One region of the Butyrivibrio sp. XB500-5 genome, then DNA from elsewhere that is predicted to be linked to it. Evidence: predicted binding sites of a transcription regulator. Region 1 holds the regulator's gene; the other holds the start of a gene.
The links. The regulator NrdR, encoded in region 1, represses ribonucleotide reductase genes. The targets are predictions, from matches to a motif close to CACAANATNTTGTG.

Region 1 (3,432 bases):
GTTGATGCGTCAAAACCTACAACCGTTGACTCGTACTTTCTGTCATTGTAAACATCAGAGAGCCATGAGTTCCACTCAATCTCCTGGATATTGGCTGTTACACCGATTGCCTTGAGCTCCTCGGAGATAACCTGAGCAGTGTCAACGTGCTGCTTGTAGTTGGAAGGAACAGTTATCGTAAACTCAAATCCGTTAGGATATCCTGCCTCTGTCAAAAGAGCTTTCGCCTTCTCCACATCCTGATTATAAACATCGTTAAGCTCAGGCATGAAGTACTTACCGAATGAAGGATACATAGCACTTCCGATCTCAACGCCCGCTCCGTCGGAAACAAAGTCCATTATCTCCTTGGGATCGATAGCATAGCAAAGTGCCTGACGAACTCTCACATCATCAAAAGGCTTAACCTTGTTGTTGAGGTAAAGAGCCTGTACAAGGTTCATTGTTCCCTCATAGATCTCGAATTTATCGGAGAGCTGAGCTACCTGTGAGCTGGGAATTCTCGCGAACATATCGATAGATCCGCCCTCAAGATCCATAACAACAGCATCTGCGTTGGATTCGATCTTGAAAACTACGTTCTTGATATATGCCTTGTCTCCCCAGTAATCATCAAATGCTGTTACTGTAAAGTTCTCCTGTGGTGCGCTTGATACGTACTTGTATGGGCCTGTTCCGATGATCTTGTTCTCGGGATGCTCGTTGGATGCCGGAATAATAGCAACCGTGAGCTGAGTAAGGAACTCGGAATTAGCTTCCTTAAGTACTATCTCTACGTGACTGTCATCAAGTATATTCACACTGTCTATATTGGAAAAAGAAGAAACAAGCGGCTCACTTCCGTCAGCGCCTGCGTTACGGTCGATAGAATATTTAATATCCTCTACTGTAACAGCGGAGCCGTCGTGGAACTTGATTCCGTCTCTGAGTGTGAAAGTATATACCTTATTATCTTCCGATATTGTGTACTCACTGGCTACAGCAGGGTTAAGATTACCGTTCTCATCGGGTTTAACAAGTCCCTCGAATATGTTAAACAAAACCTCTTTGGTTCCTGCCCCCGTCGCATAATGAGGGTCAAAACTATCCAAATCCTGAGGTATACCAACGATAAGCTTAGAAAGATCATCCGCATTTCCGGCCTGATTATCTGCCTGCGCAGCTTCACTTTCCGGTTTCTTGGAATCTCCTGTCTTGTCACTTGAGCAGCCGCTCAATGCAACAGTCAGTGTTGTCAACACAACCATCAGAAGACGGCAGCCTACCTTTCTGCCAATACTTCTTTTAATCATGTTAAAAATCTTCCTCCTTATTGAATTATAGGCATTGGCTATGCCATTACTGATAAAATATAAAGCCTTGACAAGTCTCTGTCAAGGCTTCCAAGTCATTCTTTCTTAAGTAGCGGAGTGTTCTTATCTGTTGTATCTGTGATAGTTCCGTCAGCCTCTTTTCGAAGAACAGATTTAAGTTCGTCCATAAAGGTATTAACATCCTTAAATTCTCTGTATACGGAAGCAAATCTTACATATGCGACCGGATCTAAGTTCTTCATCTTGTCCATTACTATCTCACCGATAGCACGGCTGGGAATTTCCTTCTGCTCCATATTGAAAACTTCGGTCTCAACCGAATCAACAAGCTTAGTGATCTGCTCGGCACTAACAGGTCTCTTGTGGCAAGCTCTGAAAACGCCGGCTTCAATCTTGGCTCTGTCGTACGGCTCACGCACATCGCCTTTTTTTATAACTATGAGCGGAATCGTCTCAACCTTCTCATAAGTGGTAAATCTCTTGCCGCAGGAATCGCATACACGTCTTCTTCTAATGGACGTATTCTCATCCGCAGGTCTTGAATCGATTACTCTTGTATCATCTTTTCCGCAGAATGGGCATTTCATACCAAATCCTCCATCTCAACAAAATGACATTTGATAAGTATTTATTATCGGCAGATTTCATCCACAACATCTTGCCGAAAATACACGCATTTCTACCAGTTATTGTATCATTATTTTGCATAAAAAAAAAGTACTTAAAAAGCCCCCCGCTTTAGCGGAGGGCTTATTGTCTTATTATTTTCTCTGTAAGAAATCAGGAATCTTGAGAGACTTGGGCTCTACTGTGCTCTTGATCTCACTGGGACGGCTGATTCCAAGTGTAGGTCTGGGACCTGCCGCAGCTGCTGCAGAAGCATCAGCTGATGAAACACCGATAGGTGTGATCGTAGGCTGAATAGGTGTTACAGGTGTAACGGGAGCCACGGGTGTATGTGCTGCAACGGCCTGAGGCTGAGGAGCTATCGTAGCTGAAACAGGTGAAGCTGTAGCTGCCGCAACGGGCTTCACAGGTGTATTGATCTGCTTGTCGTCAATACCTGTAGCAATAACTGTAATCGTGCATGATTCCTGCTGATTCTCATCATACATTGCACCGAAGATGATGTTAACATCATTTCCCGCAAGCTGGCGAACATACTCGGAAGCATCTGAAGCATCCTGAAGAGTGATGTCACCGGAAATATTGATAATAACGCTTGAAGCGCCATTGATCTTAGTCTCAAGGAGAGGAGACTCAACGGCCATCTTAACAGCCTCTGATGCCTTCTCATCGCCCTTACCTGTACCGATACCGATATGAGCAATGCCCTTGTCCTTCATAACCGTCTGAACATCGGCAAAGTCAAGATTGATAACTGCGGGTACATTGATAAGGTCTGTGATTCCCTGAACTGCCTGCTGAAGAACCTCATCGGCCTTCTTGAGAGCATCGGGCATCGTTGTTCGTCTGTCGACTATCTGAAGAAGCTTATCATTAGGGATAACAATAAGCGTATCTACGTTGGACTTGATGTTCTGTATGCCGAGCATAGCATTCTGCATACGAACACGAGCTTCGAAACTGAAAGGCTTGGTTACAACACCTACAGTCAGGATACCCATATCCTTCGCAAGCTTAGCTACAACGGGAGCAGCTCCTGTACCGGTTCCGCCACCCATACCACAGGTAACGAATACCATATCTGCACCCTTGAGAGCAGCCGAGATCTCCTCAGAACTCTCCTCGGCAGCCTTCTGACCGATCTCAGGCTTAGCACCTGCGCCAAGTCCCTTGGTCAGCTTCTCGCCGATCTGTAAAAGCTTGGGTGCCTTACAGAGCTGGAGCGCCTGCTTATCTGTATTGATACCGATGAATTCAACACCGGTTATATTCTCATCTACCATTCTATTAACAGCGTTATTACCTGCACCACCGACCCCGACAACGATGATCTTGCAAGCAGATTCCGCATCATTTGACTTTATCTCGAGCAAAACAACTCCTCCTTCACGACCTTTAAACTCCTGTTATCAATGATACGATTTTTAAAACAAATTATCAACCCGTTTTTTTGTTCGATAATTAATCCAAAAAATACGAAATATCATTCTTT
Region 2 (3,432 bases), on a different contig from region 1:
TTCTGCCAAAGGATAGGTGCTACATCGGAAGGTGTTCCGAGAAGTCTTTCATGTCTGCACATGAGTGCTCTCTTACAGAGCTCGGTTCTCTCTTCCATAAGCTCCCAGAACTTGTCGATATCCTTGTTTGATGAGCAAGCTACATCTACAAGATTGAGAGTTACGACACCCTGGTTGAATCTTCCGTAGTACTTGTGCTGGCCTTCCTCATAATTGAGAGCGCCTGCCTTGTTGCCCTTGTTGCAAAGACCCTCTGCAACCTTCTCATTGTCGGGAGTAAGGAAGCTTCTGCATCCCATGCAAGGATATACGTCGCCAGCCTTAAGCTCTCTCATCTTCTTAGCTGAGATGTAATCGGGAACAAGTCTCTTTGCCGTACATTTAGCGGCAAGTTCGGTTAAGTACCAGTATTTGGAATCTTCATGTATATTGTCTTCGTCGAGTACATAAATGAGCTTAGGGAAAGCGGGTGTTATGAGCTGACCCTTCTCATTCTTTACGCCGGTAATTCTTTGTTTGAGCATTTCCTCGATGACCATAGCCAGATCTTCTCTTGTCTGACCTTCCGGGACCTCATCGAGGTACATATACACGGTTATGAAGGGCGCCTGTCCATTGGTAGTCATAAGAGTGATTACCTGGTACTGAATTACCTGGCAGCCTCTCTCGACCTCTTTCTTGACGCGCATCTCTGCGATCTCGTTGACCTGCTTCTTGTTGATCTTCATTCCGGCAGTCTCAAACTCGAGCGCAACTTCCTTACGGAACTTCTGTCTGCTGACGTCCACAAACGGCACAAGGTGGGAAAGAGTGATACTCTGTCCGCCGTACTGTGAGCTTGCAATCTGTGCGATCGCCTGAGTTGCGATGTTGCAGGCAGTTGAAAAGCTCTTGGGACGCTCGATCATTGTCTCGGAAATAACTGTTCCGTTCTGAAGCATATCCTCCAAATTAACCAGACAGCAATTGTGCATATGTTGAGCAAAATAGTCCGAATCATGGAAATGGATAAGTCCTGCTTCGTGTGCCTTGACTACATCCTCGGGAAGAAGGAATCTTCTTGTAATATCCTTACTCACTTCGCCCGCCATGTAGTCTCTCTGAACGCTGTTGACTGTAGGGTTCTTGTTGGAATTCTCCTGCTTAACTTCCTCGTTATTGCACTCAATAAGAGACATGATCTGCTCATCAGTCGTGTTGGACTTTCTGACAAGAGCATGCTTATAACGATATGTGATGTATTTTCTGGCAACCTCGAATTTACCGGATCTCATAAGGCCGTCTTCGACCATATCCTGGATTTCCTCGACGCTCGCCGCACGAGTTAATGAAGCGCACTGCTTCTCGACTCCCATCTCGATGTCACTGATTTGGCCTGCTGTCAGTTTTTTCTCCTCAGTAACCTCGTTGTTAGCCTTCTCGATAGCCGCAAGAATCTTATTGCCGTCAAACGCCACTTCCTTACCGCTTCTCTTAATGATCTTCATAAGAACCCCCTTGCAATTTACAATCCCTTTAAATCAATCACATAGATAAAATGAACCACAACTATATCTTGTGGTTGCAAATTAATGATAATACATTATATTGATTAATTCAAGAGAATTATTATTATTTTTTTCGCACTTCTTCAAGCCTGTTATGCAGTCTTTTCAAGTGTTCCAGAGTTTTCTCATCTGAAATGCTCTTTCCGGAAAAAAAATACTGCGTATTTGACTCACACAACATCTTGTGGGCGCTATCAAAGTATACCACATTATCAGGGGAATTGGTTAAGGAAAGTCCCAAAACATCCGCGAGATGTCGAATTGTCCCGTAATTACCGTCGATAAGAAGTGTTTCTTTTCCAAAAAATTCTCTGTAAAGCGGTTTAAAGTAATTAAAATGTGTACAACCAAGTACAAGAGCGCAGTAATTCTCCGTGTTGTAGTCCGAAAACTGCTCTCTTAAATAATCTCTGACATTATCTGTATCAAACTCTTCTTTCTCCGCAAACTCAACAAGTCTTGGCATCGGAAGAAGATCTACTCTGTGCTTTTCATCCACTCTGTGAAGAAGATCTCTTAATTTATCCTCCCTTATGGTTACGGGAGTTGCTATTACCATGATCCTCTTTTGCTCTGTTCCTTCGACTGCAGGTTTAACGGCAGGCTCCATTCCGAGGATCGGTACGTCATATCTTTTCCTAAGTTCCTTAATGGCTACGCTGGTAGCTGTGTTACACGCTACAACTATCGCTTCCGCTCCCTTATCCAAAAGAAATTTCGTAATCTCTTCGGAGTATCCAAGGATCTCCTCGGGAGTCTTGGTTCCGTACGGAACGTGATCAACGTCTGCATAAAATATGTAATTTTGCTCGGGTAAAAGATGATATGCCTCATGAAGAACAGACAGTCCTCCTATTCCCGAATCAAAAATCCCAATCTTCATTATTTTGCCTGATTTCCTTTATATTATGTTATACTTACAGCATGAGCGATAAAAAAATAGACGAACTTCAAAAACTCTATGACAACCCCAAAGTAGGCTCTCTCGTCCAGGAGATATGCGAATACTACGCAACCTTGGACGGTTATGAGGATAATTCATATCGCGATGAGATCGAACCTCACGAGATAGTCGAGTCCGTTTATGGTCTTTTCTGCCTTCAGAGCAGAGAACAGATCCTTGACGAATTTGCCATCGTGCAAAAGCGATACCCTGAGCTCTATGCATGCGTAAGCGCTTTAAGTTCGACTCTGCTTGTAAACATGAATTATCAATCTTTGGAGGAAGAGTATGCCATGAAGATCGCAGACTATGCCAAGGACACATCCAAAGAGGAGGTCCTTAGTCATACAGATTCTTTTTCTCGTTCCAGCAAATCTTTATCTGAAGCGGTTGATCGCTTCTATGGTTGGCTCCACTCAAGGAGTCGATAAATAGTTCATTGATGCGTATAAATATTGGCCTTCGAATTCTACGATTGCCCAGTATCCGCCGCCGTCTACAGCAACTCTCTTAAGCTGTGTGCCCACCTTGGCTACGGCAACAACTTCGCTGCCCTCCTCATTCTTGGGCTTATTCCTTAGATTAAGATCATTGTTTATGACTGTAACGGTATCATCTACGGCAGTATAGCCTTCCGGAACTTCAAATTTTTTCTGTTCCTCTGCAGGTGATTCGGTCACCACTTCTTCCGGTCCCATAGCCTCGGGATCTTTATGGAAAAGACCTCCCGCCTTAAATACCACGGCAAGTCCGACCAGTGTAAGAATAACAAGTCCCGTCAGGACAGAAGCGATCCTGACAACGATCCTCATAAGTTTATCTTCAGACTCATCATATTCGTCATCGTCATAATCTTCGTCGTAGTCTCTGTCATAATCTCTGTCGTAGTCTTCATCATCATCGTAACGATCATAATCCCTTCTATGAATATCACCTTCATAA

Region 2: a site for NrdR is predicted at 1,547-1,560, ahead of nrdD (anaerobic ribonucleoside-triphosphate reductase). Genes of this name have one in related genera too.

Annotation. Positions count from the first base shown of each region.
Region 1 covers NZ_RAIS01000001.1:517,868-521,299, forward strand. Annotated here, with positions in the region: gene D6856_RS02370 (ABC transporter substrate-binding protein) at 1-1,292, opposite strand, end outside; gene nrdR (transcriptional regulator NrdR) at 1,388-1,900, opposite strand; gene ftsZ (cell division protein FtsZ) at 2,075-3,313, opposite strand; gene D6856_RS02385 (cell division protein FtsQ/DivIB) at 3,424-3,432, opposite strand, start outside.
Region 2 covers NZ_RAIS01000002.1:150,131-153,562, reverse strand. Annotated here, with positions in the region: gene nrdD (anaerobic ribonucleoside-triphosphate reductase) at 1-1,487, opposite strand, end outside; gene murI (glutamate racemase) at 1,612-2,430, opposite strand; gene D6856_RS05455 (hypothetical protein) at 2,472-2,921, shown strand; gene D6856_RS05450 (SH3 domain-containing protein) at 2,907-3,432, opposite strand, start outside.